Hyalangium gracile: one gene and its partner. The protein of the gene in region 1 interacts with the protein of each later gene in a pairwise test. Links are inferred from orthologs where the notes say so. Each region holds a gene or a part of one and is shown on either strand. Other genes may lie near its edges. The genes, in order: secD and pheT.

What was found.
Region 2: the proteins of secD (region 1) and pheT interact in binary tests that used the Escherichia coli proteins (3 or more experiments, as listed by UniProt). The link is inferred for Hyalangium gracile from one-to-one orthologs.

Annotation. Positions count from the first base shown.
Region 1 is NZ_JAHXBG010000034.1:8,367-16,381, reverse strand. What follows is about bases 2,439-5,398. They hold secD (protein translocase subunit SecD), read right to left. Parts: upstream 4,830-5,398; coding sequence 3,048-4,829; downstream 2,439-3,047. Other genes in these bases: tgt (tRNA guanosine(34) transglycosylase Tgt), read right to left, coding at 5,349-5,398; yajC (preprotein translocase subunit YajC), read right to left, coding at 4,829-5,191; secF (protein translocase subunit SecF), read right to left, coding at 2,439-3,035. Also shown: KY572_RS41595 (hypothetical protein), read left to right, coding at 1-450; KY572_RS41590 (Hsp70 family protein), read right to left, coding at 497-1,750; more of secF, read right to left, coding at 1,875-2,438; more of tgt, read right to left, coding at 5,399-6,527; tRNA preQ1(34) S-adenosylmethionine ribosyltransferase-isomerase QueA, read right to left, coding at 6,531-7,616; KY572_RS41560 (SpoIID/LytB domain-containing protein), read right to left, coding at 7,659-8,015. UniProt on the Escherichia coli protein: Part of the Sec protein translocase complex. Interacts with the SecYEG preprotein conducting channel. SecDF uses the proton motive force (PMF) to complete protein translocation after the ATP-dependent function of SecA.
Region 2 is NZ_JAHXBG010000015.1:65,997-74,127, forward strand. What follows is about bases 3,571-6,646. They hold pheT (phenylalanine--tRNA ligase subunit beta), read right to left. Parts: upstream 6,277-6,646; coding sequence 3,865-6,276; downstream 3,571-3,864. Other genes in these bases: KY572_RS28050 (integration host factor subunit alpha), read right to left, coding at 3,571-3,771; pheS (phenylalanine--tRNA ligase subunit alpha), read right to left, coding at 6,346-6,646. Also shown: KY572_RS28035 (serine/threonine protein kinase), read right to left, coding at 1-1,044; KY572_RS28040 (hypothetical protein), read left to right, coding at 1,452-1,610; KY572_RS47415 (hypothetical protein), read right to left, coding at 1,648-1,776; more of KY572_RS28050, read right to left, coding at 3,388-3,570; more of pheS, read right to left, coding at 6,647-7,395; rplT (50S ribosomal protein L20), read right to left, coding at 7,548-7,895; rpmI (50S ribosomal protein L35), read right to left, coding at 7,978-8,131.

The DNA of each region.
Region 1 (8,015 bases):
GGAGCCTTTCCGGAGATCTCCAAACGAGGCGCCGAGCTGCTGAGCCTGGCGACGGCCCGGCTGGACGAGGCACCGGCCGCGCTGGCCGCCGTCGAGCTCCGAAAGGCCCAGCAGAAGTGGAAGGAGGAGGCGCCCATGCGCGAGGCCACCGCGAAGCAGTCGTGGTGCACGCCCAGCCCCACGGTCGGCAACGGAGATCTGTACTTCGCCCGGCAGCACCCCGACGGCCGCACCGAGTGGCTCTTCTGTGACGGGCTCAAGGTGGAAGCGCCCCCCGGCGGCGAGCCCCAGCTCATCACTCCAGAGGGGCTCAGCCGCCGGGAGCGGCGCCGCATCCAGCCTCAGCACTACCTGGAAGCGGCGAAGGCCTACCCCTCCAGCGAGATCGACCGGCAGCCCGGCCCCAGCGCGGCCGGCACCTCGACCGGACGTGCCTCTCGCGGGAACTGAGGCCGGGCGGGCACCTGGCGCACGTGGACCACGCGGTGGCTGAGGCTCAGCGCCGAGGCGCCGTCGAGCTGGGAGGCGGGGTGCTCGTGGAGGAGCCCAGCCTCGCGGCGCTCAGCACCACGGAGGGGCCGGGCTCGTCCACGTAGATGGGCACGCCGACGAAGAACTCCTTGGCGCGCTGCTGGAACAGGGGCATGCGGCACTGCTCGCCCACCATCAGCACCTCGTCCACGTCCCCGGGGAACATCGTCTTCTGCGACAGCACCTGCTCGCACATCTTCAGGGCGGCGTCGACGAGGGGCTTTGCCAGCCCCTCCAGCTCCTGCCGGGAGAGCATCACATCGAAGTCGCCCACCTGGTTGTTCACGGTGGCGGCGAAGGGCACGCGCACGCGCGTCTCCGTCTGCGTGGACAGCAGGATCTTCGCGTACTCGGCGGCGCTCGCCACCCGGTAGAGCGCGGCGGGGTTGTTCGCGTCCCCGGCCACCCTCACGCCCGTGGGGAGCTTGCGCAGCAGCAGGTCCAGCACGCGCTTGTCCAGCTCGGCGCCGCACAGGGCCACGTTGCCCTCGCTGCCCAGCACCTGGCACTGCCGCGCCGCGTAGCGCACGAGCGACACCTGGACGCGGCCTCCGCCCCAGTCGCACACCATGGCGGTGCGCTCGGGCTTGCCCTTGTGCTTGCCGAAGGCGCCCAGCGCCACGGCGGTAGGCTCGGAGATGGTGCGCTCCACGTGCATCCCGGCCAGCCCGGCGGCCGCCGACATGATCTGCGGCAGCGGGTCTTCCTTGCGCACGGGAGGCAGCGTCAGCACCACGCGGTAGACGGGCTGGCGCAGGAAGTTCTGCGCGCGCTCCCGGGCCTCGAGCAGGATCAGCGCCGCCAGCTCCCGCGCGGCGAACGTCCGGTCCCCGAGCACCACCGCGGGCAGCCCGTCGTCACCCCGCACCACCTTGCAGCGGAGCTGGTCGTACAGCCACTTCACCTTCCGGTCCCCGTACGGCGCGGACAGCAGCCCCTTGATGCCCCACACGGCCAGCGCGGGGTTGGCGGCCTGCTGCCCCCGGGCGGCGTGTCCGGTCAGGATGCGCCCGCCGGGCCCGAGCGCCACGACGGAGGGAGAGCCCTCCATGCGCTCCGAGGGGATGCACACCGGGTTGTAGCCCTGGATGGCCGCCACCCGGCAGTTCGTCGTGCCCAGATCGATGGCGATGACGGGCCCGGCGGCACGGGTGGATGCTTCCGGGGGACGAACACGATCGAGCGCGCAGTCGGTGACGTGGGTCGGGGCCTGGGTCATCGCCGGAGCATTCTAGCGGAACCCCGCGCCAGGGTTCTCCCTGCTCGCGCAAAAAGCGAGGCCCTCGCTCCCCGAGGGGGAGGAGGGCCTGTGCTTCCACTTCCGAACGAAGCGGGGTGACGGCTCAGGCCGTCTTCGTCTTCATGCCACCCTTGGCCCCAGCCTCGCGGGCGGCGGCGCGCTCATCCAGCCAGATCGTCAGCGGGCTGGCGATGTACACGGACGAGTAGGTGCCCACGAGGATGCCCACGAGCATCGCCATGGCGAAGTCCCAGATCTCGCCCACGCCGAAGATGAGCAGACCCACCAGCGACAGCGCGGTGACGAGCGAGGTGAGCAGCGTGCGGGCCAGCGTGTCGTTGACGGCGATGTTGATGACCTCAGCCAGCGGCTTGCCCTTGTACTTGGCCATGTCCTCGCGGATGCGGTCGTAGATCACGATGGTGTCGTTGACCGAGTAGCCGATGATCGTCAGCAGGGCCGCGATGGCGGTGAGGTTGAACTCGCGCCGGCTCACCAGATAGAAGCCGGCCACCATCACCACGTCGTGGAGCATGGCCAGCAGCGCGCCCGGACCGAACTTGAAGTCGAACCGGAACGCCACGTAGATGAGGATGGCCACCATCGCGTACAGCAGCGCGGCGATGCCCTTGTTGCGCAGCTGCTTGCCGACCTGCGGGCCCACGTAGTCCACGCGGCGCTCCTGGAAGTCCGGCGCCGACAGGCCCTGGCTCATCGCGGCCCGGACCTTGTCCGCCATGCCACTGGCCACCACCTGGTAGTCGAACCCACCGCCCTGGGCCTGAGGCAGGGTGCGCACCTCTTGCACGCCCGTGCCGGTGCCCTCCACCGCCCTCTTGATGGCGGCGACATCCAGCGCGGAACCCGCACGGACGTTGATGATGCCGTTGGCCAGGTCCGTGTAGACGTTGCGCACGTTGCCCAGGCCGTTGATGGCGACCTTGGCCTTCTCCGCGTTCTCCTCGTTGAGCTGGGTGACGCCGCCCATGCGGAGCAGGAAGGCGTTCTCGTCCTCCGAGCCGATGCCCTGCACCGACACGTCATGCAGCCCGCCCGCCTCGGCGCGCTTGCGCACCTCGGCCGCGGTGACGGGCTGGTTGAACTTCAGCTCCACCACCGTGCCGCCCGCGAAGTCCACGCCGTAGTTGAACCCCACCGTGGCGATGCCGACGATGATGGCCAGGTTGACGATGGACGACACGAAGACGGCGATCTTCCGCTTACCGATGAAGTCGATGTTCGTCTTGTTCTTGATGATGCGCATGGCGTCCCTTTCTCAGACCGAGACCGTCTGGGCGTTGCGGCCGTGGACGAAGTAGGTGGTGATGACGCGCGTCACCACGATGGACGTGAACAGCGACGCCAGCAGGCCCACGATGAGCGTGGTGGCGAAACCGCGGATGGGGCCGGTGCCCGTGGCGAAGAGGATGGCGCCGGCGATCAGCGTGGTGACGTGCGCGTCGAAGATGGTCCAGAAGGCGCGATCGTAGCCCTGGTCCACCGCCTGCCGCGCCGTCTTGCCGTGGTCCAGCTCCTCGCGGATGCGCTCGTTGATGAGCACGTTGGCGTCCACCGCGATGCCCAGCGTGAGCACGAAGCCGGCGATGCCCGGCAGCGTCAGCGTGGCGTTGAACAGCGCCAGCCCCGCCAGGATGAGCAGGCCGTTGAGCAGCAGCGCCACGTCCGCGATAAGGCCCGTCTTCTTGTAGTAGATGCCCATGAAGAGGATGACGAGCGCCAGGCCCACCAGCGCCGCCAGGCTGCCCTTCTTGATGAGCTCCTCGCCCAGCGAGGCGCCCACCTGCCGGATCTCACCCACCGTCACCGGCGCGGGCAGCGCGCCCGCCTTCAGCACCAGCGCCAGCGTGTTGGCCTCCTGGAACCACTCGTCGAACGACTTGCCACCGGCGCGGCCCATGGTGATGCGCGCGCTGCCGCCGCCGATCTTCTCGTTGATGCGCGGGGCCGAGTGCACGTACTCGTCCAGCACGATGGCCATCCGCCTGCCCACGCTGGCCTCGGTGAGGCGCTCGAACTCGCGCGCGCCCACCGCGTCGAAGGTGATGTTCACCTCGGGCTCGTTGATCTGGCTGATATTGGCGCTGGCGCTCTCCAGGCTCTCGCCCGTCAGCGGCACGTCGCGGTGCACCAGGTAGGTGCGGTAGGCCAGGCACTCGTTCTTGCGGAGCGGGTTGGCCACGCACTCCAGCAGCACCTGGCGGCCCTCCGGCACCTTGCCCTTCACGTACTCCAGCAGCGCCTCGCGGTTGGAGCCCTTGAGCTGCGTGAAGCCCTCCTCGTCGGTGACGCTGATGCCGGCCGTCTCGGGGGGCGGCGTCTTCTGGAGCATCTCCCGGAAGAAGTTCGGGTTGGTGTCATCCACCATCCGGAACTCGAGCTGCGCGGTGGTGCCCACCAGCTCCTTGGCCTGCTCCGGATCCGAGCGGCCCGGCAGGGAGATCTGGATCGAGTCGGTGCCCAGCTTGCGCACGTCCAGCTCGGCCACGCCCCACTTGTCGATGCGGTTGCGGATGACGAGCATGGCCTGGTCCACGGACTCCTGCTCGAAGCGCGTCACCTGGCTCTCGTCCGGCGCCAGCACCAGCCTGCCGCCCTCCCGGCTCACGCGGCTGAAGTCGGTGAAGGTGGCCAGCACCTCCTTCTCGATGGCGTCCATGGTGGCCGGATCCTTGGCCGTCAGCGTCAGCTGCAGCCGCTCCGGATCCGTGTCCGCGCTCACCTCACCCAGCTTCTTGTCCTGGGTGACCCAGCGCGCGATCTGCTGGCCGCGGCGCTCGGTGCGCTTCTGCAGCGCCGTCTTGGTGTCCACACGCATCACCATGTGGATGCCGCCCTGCAGATCCAGCCCCAGGTTCAGCCGGTACTTGGCCGGGGGAGCGATCTTGATGGCGTCCAGCTTCTGCTGAAGCAGGGCGACGTTGTTGCGCTCCGCCGGGCTCATCTGCACCAGCGAGACGTAGGTGGGAATGAGCAGCCACAGCGTCGCCAGCGTCACCGCGACGATCATTCCGAACTTCCACCACCAGCCGCGGTCCATTACTTCTCCTCCTTCTTGTCCTTGTCCTCGGACTTGGCCGAGGCCTGAGCGTCGTCAGCGATCGAGCCCTTGGCGTAGATGGACCGCTTGAGCACGCGCAGGCGCACCCCGTTGGCCACCTCCAGCGTCACCGTCTGCTCGGCGACCTGGTGGATCTTCCCCAGGATGCCACCCTGCGTGACGACCTCGTCGCCCTTCTTCAGGCCCGCGAGCAGCTCGCGATGCGTCTTGGCCTGCTTCTGCTGGGGACGGATCATCACGAAGTACATGATGGCCACCAGCAGGGCGATGAAGCCCATGTTGACCAGGGGGCTCGCGCCCCCGGCCGGGGCCTGCGCCAGAATCAGGAAGCTGTCTGCCACGTACCGCCTCGTCGCTTGGAAGGTTCGGTTTCGACCCCCACCCGGGTGTGGGTAAAGGTCAACCCAGAAGGGTGCGCCTCTTAGCAGCAGCCTCCATCGTGAGCAAGTGAACGCGGGAGGCGAAGCCCCCTTCCCAACACCTGGGCCCCCCCTGTGCTCAGCGAGCGCGGGTGCGCTCGGCCTCCTGATCCGCCGCCCGGGCGCGGAACTCCCGGGCGAAGGTGGCGTACCGGTCCTCGGAGATGGCGCGGCGCACCTGGGCCATGAGCCCCAGGAAGTAGTGGAGGTTGTGCAGCGTGTTCAGCCGCATGGCGAGGATCTCCTGGGCCACGAAGAGGTGGCGGAGGTACGCCCGGCTGAACGTCCGGCAGGTGTAGCAGGAGCACGCCGGGTCCACCGGACGTGGGTCCTTGGCATACACGGCATTGCGGATGACGACCTTGCCCTCCGAGGTGAAGAGCAGGCCGTTGCGGGCGCAGCGGGTGGGCAGGACGCAGTCGAACATGTCCACCCCGGCCTCCACGCAGGTGACGAGATCCACCGGGGTGCCCACACCCATCAGGTAGCGCGGCTTGTCGCGCGGCAGCAGCGGCGCCGAGTACGCGACGCCGGCGTGCATGGCCTCGGGCGTCTCACCCACCGAGTAGCCGCCCAGGGCGTACCCGGGCAGGTCCACCGCGCACACCTGCTCGGCGTGAGCCTTGCGCAGGTCCTCGTGGAGCCCGCCCTGGACGATGCCGAAGAGGGAGGAGCGCTCGCGGCTCCAGGCCTTGGCGCAGCGGTGGAGCCAGCGCGTGGTGCGCGCCATGGACTGCTCCATGTAGGAGCGCTCGGACTTGGCGGGCGGGCACTCGTCGAAGGCCATGATGATGTCGGCGCCGAGCGTCTCCTGGATCTCGATGGAGCGCTCGGGGGTGAGCATGTGGCGCGCACCATCCAGGTGGGACTGGAAGGCGGCGCCCTCCTCGGTGATCTTCCGCTTCTCGGAGAGGCTGAAGACCTGGAAGCCGCCGCTGTCGGTGAGCATGGGCCGGTTCCAGGAGATGAAGCGGTGCAGGCCGCCCATCTCGCCCACGAGCGCCTCTCCGGGCCGCAGCATGAGGTGGTAGGTGTTGCCGAGGATGATCTGGGCATCCAGGGTGAGCAGATCGTCCGGGCCCACGGCCTTGACGCTGCCCACGGTGCCCACGGGCATGAAGATGGGCGTCTCCACGGGCCCGTGGGGGGTGTGCACCCGTCCGCGCCGCGCCTTGGTGCCCGAGTCCTCGTGGAGCAACTCGAAGCGCACCAGGCTCGGTGGCACCCGCGTGTCTCCCCTACCCTTCTGCTCGCCCATCGCTCACTCCGTCACCAGCATGGCATCGCCATACGAGAAGAACCGATAACCCGCGCGGACCGCCTCGGCATACGCCGCCAGGGTGCGCTCACGGCCCAGCAGCGCGCTCACCAGCATGACCAGGGTGGAGCGTGGCAGGTGGAAGTTGGTGAGCAGCACGTCCACCTGGCGGAAGGTGAAGCCCGGGCGGATGAAGATCGTGGTGTCGCCCATGCCGGCGCGCAGCCGCCCCGTCTGGGGGTCCGTGGCGGCCTCCAGGGTGCGCACGACGGTGGTGCCCACGGCGATCACCCGGCGGCCCTCGGCCTTGGCGGCATTCACCGCGGCGGCCGTCTCCTCGGGCACGCCGTAGCGCTCCGGGTGCATCTTGTGCTTGTCGAGCTCCTCCTCGCGCACGGGGAGGAAGGTGCCCGGGCCCACGTCCAGCGTCACCATGGCGCGCTGGACGCCTCGGGCCTCCAGGGCGGCGAAGGTGGCCTCGGTGAAGTGCAGGCCGGCGGTGGGCGCCGCCACCGAGCCGGAGGAGCGGGCATACACGGTCTGGTAGCGCTCGGCGTCCGCGGCATCCGGCTCGCGGCTGATGTAGGGCGGCAGCGGCAGCCGCCCGGCCTGGGCCAGCAGCTCCTGGAAGGAGGCGCCCGGCGGGGCCTGGAAGCGCACGCGGTACTCCCCTCCGCCGAAGACCTCGAGCACCTCGGCGGTGAGCCCGCCGGGGAAGTCCACCCGCGCGCCGGGCTTGAGGCCCTTGGAGGCCTGCCCCAGGCAGATCCAGTCACTGGATTCGGGGGCCTGGGCGAGCGCGGTGGAAGTGAGGGTGCTGGCGGCGGGGCGGACGACGAGCAGCTCCACGCGGCCGCCGGTGCCTGCCTTGGCGCCCAGCAGGCGGGCGGGGATGACGCGCGCATCGTTGAGGACGAGCAGATCGCCCGGGCGCAGCAGCGTGGGCAGGTCCGAGAAGCGCCGGTGCTCCCAGGCGCCGGTGGCCCGGCTCACGGTCATCAGGCGCGACGCGTCACGAGAGCCCAGGGGCTGCTGGGCGATCTGCGCGTCGGGCAGCTCGAAGTCATAGTCGGAGAGACGGGACGACACGGGGGCGCTTGTAGCAGCCTCGGTGCCGCCCCGGAACCGAACTCAGTAGAGCTGCTGGAGCTCGGCACCCGGGTAGTAGTGCGAGAGGATGTCCTTGTAGCTCCAGCCCCCGTCCGCGAGCACCTTAGCGCCCCACTGGCAGAGCCCGGCCCCGTGGCCATAGCCGCGGCCGGTGAAGTGGTAGCCGTGGGCGGTGCGCTCCACCTCGAAGTCCAGGCTCTTGAGCTTGGTATAGCCCAGACGCTGCCGGAAGCGGGCGCCATCCAGCGTCGCTCCGCCGGAGGTGCTCATCCGGGTGACCCGGTGCGTCGAGGTGCGGCCAGCGATGCGCAGGCCCTCGGGAGAGCCCTCGAGCGCATCCCGGAGCTCCTGCTCACTCACGGTGGCGGACCAGCGGCT
Region 2 (8,131 bases), on another replicon or contig:
CTCTTCCGGAGCAGCGGGAGCGGGACGCCTGCCCCTCCTGGGCCTCTCATGCGCGTGCCGTGCCTCCCGGAGCCAATGGTCCACACCGTCATCGCCATCCGCACGCGCCAGGTCGCCCACGGTGGTCACGTTGTCCGAGGCATGGGCGTCGCACAGGGGCACGCTCCAGGCCGCATCCACCCTCGCCAGCTCCGCCTCCAAGGCCAGCCCCAAGGCCCCCGCATCCGGGTGGCGGTTCTCGGGGTGCTTCTCCAGCAGCTTCATGCAGATGGCGCTGAGCGCCTCCGGCACCCGACGGTTGACGGCGTGAGGCGGCTCGGGGACCTGGTGGATGGTGACCTCAGCCTGCTCCACCTCGGTCAGCCCGACACACGGATACCTGCCCGTCAAAAGCCAGTAGAGGACCACGCCCAGGGCGTACAGATCATCAGCGGAGCCTGGCTGGTAGCGGGTGCCGAGCTGCCGGGCATTGTTACGGAGGAAGCGCCACGCCTCGGGAGAGCGGTACTCCAGCGTGCAGGGCGGGAGCACATCGCGCGTGGCCTGGACCGTGTTCGTGCCGCCCGCCACGCCGAAGTCCACCAGCACCGCCTCCCCATCCGAGGCGCGCACGATGATGTTGGCCTCCTTCAGGTCCCGGTGGATGACTCCGACCCGGTGGATCTCCGTCAGCGCCCGCACCATGCCCAGCACCTTCTGAACCACCTGCCGCGCATCAGGGTTCTCCTCCTCGGCCCACACGTCCAGCCGCCGCCCCTCCACGTAGTCCATGATGACCACGAGGTACTCGCGCGTGTCGTCCGGCCAGAAGCCACACCCCTCGAAGCGCACCACGTTGCGGTGCGGAACGCGCAGGAGGATCTCCACCTCCCGCCTGGCCCAGCCTCCCGCTTCCTTGCAGCGGAGGAACTTGAGCGCGTAGAGCCGCTCGCCACGCCGGGCCCGGAACACGGTGCCGAAACCACCGGCTCCCAGCTCCTGCTCGATCACGAAGCCGCGGACCTCTGTCCCCGGAGGAATGACGAGCCGAGCGCGCTCGCTCATGGCCCAGCTCCGAGAGCCAAGCCGTCCGGGTTCACCCGCGTGGGGACGGCTCCCTCATGCATGCCTTCATCCTCCGGGAGCACGCAACGCTACCAAACCTGGGAGCTGTTCGGGCCTCCCCTCCTCCAAGCATCACGCGCCATGCATCCAGAACGACTACCCGGCGCCTGTACTTGTCAGGTATATCGGCGGCCCTTTTGCACCTTACCCCGAGGACTTCCATGAGAGACGAGCTGGCCCCCACCATCCCTGGAGCAGGTGGCCCAGAGCATCGATCTCCCCCTACTGGCGTACGCCCGGATGGAGCGCGGCAAGCTCCTGCCCACGCCCTCGACCCTGGTGGTGAAGGCGTAACCCCAAATCGAGCAACACGGGAATAGCCGTGTCAGGTACTCTTCGGGTTCTCCATGAATGACGAAGGTGCAGCCTCCGAGCCCACCAAGGACTCTCGCCGCAAGCAGGACGAGTCCTCGCCGAGCTTGCGCCGGCTGCTCACGCTGGTGCTCCGAATGGATGAGACCCAGCTCCAGGCGCTCACCGGCATGGCAGGTGCCCTCCTCCGGTAGAGAAACACCCGCGAGTTCCCTATCCAGGCGGGAGTCCTCATGTGCGGGAGGACAGCTCGTGCTCCTCGAGGCCCTCCGGGAAGATGCCGTCCTGGGGGAGCTCCATCCGGTCCCGCTCGGCGCTGGCCTCGGAGATCAACCGCGCGATCTCTTCATGGGCCTCCATCCGCCCGTAGGGCTGCGGCAGCTGCGCGTGGGCAGCCCGGAATAGGTATACGCTCGCGTGCTCTCATCCTTCCTGGCGAACATGCGTCCCAGGCAGCACACCCAACCCGCGGGCCCACCGCCACCCGCTGTGTGCCCCCCGCGTGCCGTGGCGTGGACGCTGCGTGATCCACGCTGGTAGGGTCGAAAGTCCATCACGAGAGGGACTCATGCGTCGGTTCCAAGTGGCAATGGTCGTTCTATCCGTCACGACGATGACCGGCTGCCCCTCTGAATTCGGCAAGGACGGCCGGGTAAACAAGGCAGTCCAGCAGGATACGCAGGAACAACTCCTCTTCATCGCGGGATGCTCGAGAGCCCGGTTCGAGGAGGTCTGCGGACCCGGCAAGTGGGATTCCGACGAGTGCCTTCGGTGCAGACAGGGCGGAGTCCAGTAAGTGCAGAGCGGGGGGTGGCGCAAAGTCGTGGCGCTCTGGGCGGGCGTGCTGCTGACGCTGCCGCTCGTGCTGCTGCTGTGGGGGCTGCTGAGGCCGGAGGTCCCCGCGGGTGCGCCACCAGGGGTGCGCCTCAGCCCCATGCTCGACGACGAGCAACGCATGCGGTTGATGACGTATGGACGGGACTGCGGGCCGGGTGCGGAGTGTGAACCGCCGCTGGGCTGCTTGTTCGATGTCCGGTCCTTACGGGCGTACTGCACCGACAGCCGATGCGAGGCGGATGCGCAGTGTCCGGAAGGCCAGGCTTGTCAGCACCTTGCCACCTGGGGAGGTGGGCCGCTGGTGCGCTTCTGTGTCGCCATCGGTGTGCGCCAGCAGGGGGAAGGCTGCATCGAGGTTCCGCACGATCAGGAGCACGCCTGCGCCGCCGGATTGCTGTGCGGCGGCCAGGATGGTTGGTGCGCCCGGCCCTGCCGTCCGGGCACCGAGAATGGTTGCCCAGCGGGCTTCTTCTGCGCGGACACCCTTCCCCAGTCCTTATGCCTGCCGACCTGCGAGACTCAGGGATGTCCGGCGGGTCAGCAGTGCATCCCCTTCAAGGAAGGCTCTTCGAAGTGCGCACAGGTGTATGGGCCCAACTGCCGGCAGACGCCTTGCCCTGATGGCCACCAATGCGATGTCCAGTACGAGCCGCCACACCCTGCCAAGGTGTGGATGGCATGCGTCGCACGCTGTGGCGAAGGACACCCTCCTTGCGAGGCAGGGTGGGTCTGCGACGGCTGGAACTGCGTACAAGCCTGTGATCCGCAGGGACCCGAAGTGTGCGGCGAGGGCTACTTCTGTCACCAGCTGACGAAGCGCATGCCCTATGCGTGCCAGCCGGATTTCTGGCGCGACCAGATCCCTTGAGCAGACCGCTTGCTGCCAGTCCGCGGCGGAGGGCCAAAAGGTGAAGGCCCTGGAGTCACCGGCTTTCGCCAGAAACTCCAGGGCCTTCGATGGTCGGGGCGACAGGATTTGAACCTGCGACCACTTGCACCCCAAGCAAGTGCGCTACCAGGCTGCGCTACGCCCCGGCACTACCCGTCGGAAACGGGCCGCCCTTATGCCCCCACAGAACGCCAGCGTCAAGCAAGAGCCGCAGGCGGCCGTGAGAAAACCGGCGGAAGGGGGTTCTACTTCCCGTCCGCCTCGTCTCCGTACTCGTCCTCGGAGTCGAACTCGTCATTCTCGTCCGCCTCCTCCTCCCGCGCGTCGATCTCCGCGTGGTTCTCCGGCGGGGCCTCCCCGTTCAGGGCGCTCTTGAGCACCTGGCTCGGTCGGAAGGTCAGCACCCGACGGGCCGAGATCTCGATCTCCTTGCCCGTCTGCGGATTGCGGCCCACCCGCGCCTTCTTCTGCCTCACCTGGAAGTTGCCGAACCCGGAGATCTTGATCTTGTCCCCGCGCTCCAGCGTCTCCTTCAGGGTGTCGAAGACGAGTTCGACGATCTCGGCCGACTCCTTCTTGGAGAAGCCGACCTTCTCGTAGACGCCCTCGATGATGTCCGCCTTCGTCATACGCTCCCTCGGAAACCCCTTCAGCGCGATATTCTCAACCGATGCTGACAGCCTTCCCGAAGGGCTGTCAACCCTCTGACTTCATTCAGGAATTCAGGCACGCAGCGCGCCGCCCAGCCGCTGGTTCACCTCGGCGATGATGCGCTGGTGCGCCTCGCTGACCTCCGCGTCGGTGAGCGTGCGCTCGGGCGAGCGGTAGCGGATGGCGTACGCCAGGTTCTTCTTCCCCTCGGGGATGGGCTTGCCCGTGTACACGTCGAAGATGAGGGCGTCCTCCACCAGCGCACCTCCCACCTCCAGGATCACCTTGCGCACCTCGTCGTTGCGCAGCTCAACGGGGACGACCACCGCCAGGTCCCTCAGCACCGCCGGGAAGCGCGGCAGCGAGTGGTACTCGGGCACCAGCCGGGCCGCCGAGTACAGGGGCTCGGTGTCCAGCTCGAACGCGAACACCCCCTGCGGCAGCCCCAGGGCCTTGGTGATACGGGGGTGCAGCTCGCCCACGTAGCCCAGCGCCGTCCCGTCGCCCAGCACCACCTGGGCGCAGGCGCGCGGGTGCCAGGCCGGGGCCTCGGCGGCCACGAAGCGGACGCCCTCCGCGTGCAGGCTGTGGAACACCGCCTCCACCGCGCCCTTGGCATCGTAGAAGTCCATCTGGGCGTCCTTCTGCGTCCAGGTACGTCCGGAGCGCAGGCCCCACACGAGCCCCGCCACCCGGTGCACCTCGCGCGTCGCCGGACGCCGGCCCTGGCCGCCCTCCGGATCCCGGAAGTAGGCGCGGCCCGTCTCGTAGATGGCCACCCGCTCCACCTGGTGCCGCACGCTGCGAGACAGGTTCTCCAGCAGCCCCGGCAGCAGGCTGGTGCGCATCACCGACTGCTCCACGCTGAGCGGGTTGATGAGCGCCACGGGCGCCTCCTTCCCGCCCAGCACCTCCAGGCTCCGCGGCGCCACGAACGAGTAGTTCACCACCTCGTTCAGCCCGGCCCCCGAGAGCGCCTGGCGCAGCCGCCGCTCGGCCTCGGTGGTGAGCGGCTCGGGGGCCAGCTCCGCCACCCCCCGAGGCAGCTTCGCGGGGATGTTGTCGTACCCGTACACGCGGGCGATCTCCTCCAGGAGATCCTCCTCGCGCTCCACGTCCACGCGGGCCCGAGGCACCTCGAACGTCGTCTGCCCTGCCCCGTCCTCCACCGCCTTGAAGCCCAGGGCCCCCAGGATGCGGCGGCACTCGGCCTCCGCCACCGCCGTGCCCAGGAACTTCTCCACGCGCCCGTAGCGCAGGGCCACGCGGCGGGACGGCTTCGGGCTCGGGTACACATCCACGCGGCCGGGGGCCACCGTGCCTCCGGACAGCTCCGCGATGAGCTGCGCGGCCCGGTCGATGGCCGGCACCACGGCGTCGATGTCCGCCCCACGCTCGAAGCGGTGCGAGGCCTCCGTGTGCAGGCCGTGCCGCTTGGACGTGCGGCGCACGCTGGACGGCAGGAAGTGCGCGGACTCGAGGACGATGTGCTTCGTGCCCTCCCCCACCTCGCTGTCCCCGCCACCCATCACCCCGGCGATGGCCTGGGGCCGATCCCGGTCACAGATGGCCAGGTCATCCGCGTCGAGGGTGCGCTCCTTGTCGTCGAGCGTTCGGATCTTCTCGCCCTGCCTCGCGCAGCGCACGACGATCTCCTGCCCCGCCAGCTTCTCGAGATCGAAGGCGTGCAGCGGCTGGCCGTACTCGAGGTTGACGTAGTTGGTCACGTCCACCACGTTGTTGATGGCGCGCACGCCACAGGCCTTCAGCCGATCCTGCATCCACTGGGGCGACGGCTGGATCTTCACGTTCTCCACCACGCGCGCCACGTAGCGCGGGCAGCGCGTCCCGTCCTCGATCCGCACCTTCACCCTCTCGGCCGCGGAGTTCCCCTTCTCGGCGGGCTTGGGCTCCGGCGGGCGGAACGCCGCGCCCGTCACCACGCCCACCTCGCGCGCCACGCCCAGGTGCGAGAGCGCGTCGGGCCGGTTCGGGGTGACATTCACCTCCAGCACCACGTCATCCAGCCCCAGCGCCTCGGCGATCGGCATGCCCGCCTTGGCCTCCGGCGAGAGGATGAGCAGCCCGGAGGAATCCTCGGTCAGCCCCAGCTCCTTCGCCGAGCACAGCATGCCGGAGCTGTCCACGCCCCGGAGCGCCGCCTGCTTGATCTCCGCGCCGTTGGGCAGCTTCGTGCCCACGGTGGCCAGCGGCACCTTGTCGCCGACCTTGTAGTTCTTCGCGCCGCACACCACCTGCACCAGCGAGGGGCCGCCCGCGTCCACCTTCGTCACGGACAGCTTGTCCGCGTTGGGGTGCTGCACGGACTCCTTGATCTGCGCCACCACCACGCCGCGCAGCGCCTCGCCCGGCCGCTCCAGGCCCTCGATCTCCAGCCCCGCCGCGGTCAGCTTCCGCGCCAGCTCGTCCACCGACGCCGGCAGCGTCACGTACTCGCCGAGCCACTTCACCGAAATCTTCACAGGTCAGCCCTCTCCGGACTTCATCAACCCAATTGCATGGATGCTTCGGACGATGCCTCGAGCCGTCGCTCAGAACTGCTCGAGGAAGCGCGCGTCGTTCTCGAACATCATCCGCAGGTCATCGATGCGGTAGCGCAGCATGGCGATGCGCTCCACGCCCATGCCGAACGCGTAGCCCGTCACCTCCTTCGGGTCGTACCCCGCCGAGGTGAAGACGTTAGGGTGCACCATGCCGCTGCCCAGCACCTCCAACCACCCCGTCTGCTTGCACACGCGGCAACCCTTGCCGCTGCACGAGGTACAGGAGATGTCCACCTCCGCCGACGGCTCGGTGAAGGGGAAGAAGGACGGCCGGAAGCGCGTGCGCGTGTCCGAACCGAAGAACGCCTTCACGAACGCGTCCAGCGAGCCCTTCAGCTCCGCGAAGCTCACGTCCTTGTCCACCAGCAGCCCCTCCACCTGGTGGAACATGGGCGTGTGGGTGATGTCCGAGTCCCTCCGGTACACCCGGCCCGGCATCACCGCGCGGATCGGCGGCTTCCTGGCCAGCATGTGCCGCACCTGCACCGGCGAGGTGTGCGTGCGCAGCAGCACCGGGCTGTCCGCCTTCTTCGCGTGCCCGAGCGTCGCCTCGTCCACGTAGAAGGTGTCCTGCATGTCCCGCGCGGGGTGATCCTTGGGCAGGTTCAGCGCCTCGAAGTTGAAGTAGTCCAGCTCGATCTCCGGCCCCACCTCCACCTCGAAGCCGAGCCGCGCGAACGTCCGGACGATCTCCTCCATCGTCCGCGACACCGGGTGTCGGCTGCCCGGCGCAACACCCCGCCCCGGCAGCGTCACGTCCAGCTTCGGCCCCTTCAGCTCCGCCGCGAGCGCCGCCTCCTCGGCGCGCTGCAGCGCCTCGGCGAGCAGCTTCTCGATCTCCGCCTTGACCTGGTTGGCCACCTCGCCCAGCGCCTTGCGCTCCTCGGGAGGCAGCTTGCCCATGCCCCCGAGCACGCCGGACAGCTCGCCCTTCTTGCCCAGGTAGCGAACCCTCAACGACTCCACGGCCGTCACCTCGGAGGCGACGGTGATGTCCCGCCGCGCTGCTTCCGCGAGGGCCTGAAAGCGATCCCGCATGACTGCGCTCCCCTGCCCGCGCTCCCGTGGAGCCTGGGCAAAAAAAAGGGCCGCCCCTGGCGAGGGCAGCCCGTGTACTCATTCCAGCGCGGAAGGCCCCGCTAGGAGCCTCCCGAGCGCTCTATGCTCCGGCCTCGCGGGCCGGGCGTGGGTCAGGCCGCCTTCGCGATGTTGGCGACGGCCGCGAAGCCCGCGGGATCCGCAACGGCCATGTCGGCCAGCACCTTGCGGTCCAGGGAGATCTTCGCCTTGGCCAGCCCGGCGATCAGCTTCGAGTAGGACAGGCCCACGGTGCGGGCCGCCGCGTTGATGCGGACGATCCACAGCGAGCGGAAGATCCGCTTGTTCACCGCGCGGTCACGCGCGGCGTAGTCCAGCGCGCGCTCCACGGCCTGGTTGGCCCGCTTGTAGCAGTTCTTCCGACGGCCACGGTAACCCTTGGCCAGCTTCAAAATCCGATTACGACGGCGACGGGCCTTGAATCCCTTCTTGACGCGCATGACACACTCCTCGACTTCTCAGATGGGAGCCCTGTGGCGCAGGCCTCACGCCGCTCCGCCAGGACCCGGGGGTTGTTGAAAGCTAGTTGGCCCCGTAGGGGAACATTTCCTTGATGACCTTCTTCGCATCCATGTCGCGAAGGTGACCCGTGCCGCGGTTGCGCCGCTTCTGGGCCGGGGTCTTCGCGTGGGTGAAGAGGTGCTTGCCGTAGGCCTTCCCGTGCTTCACCTTGCCA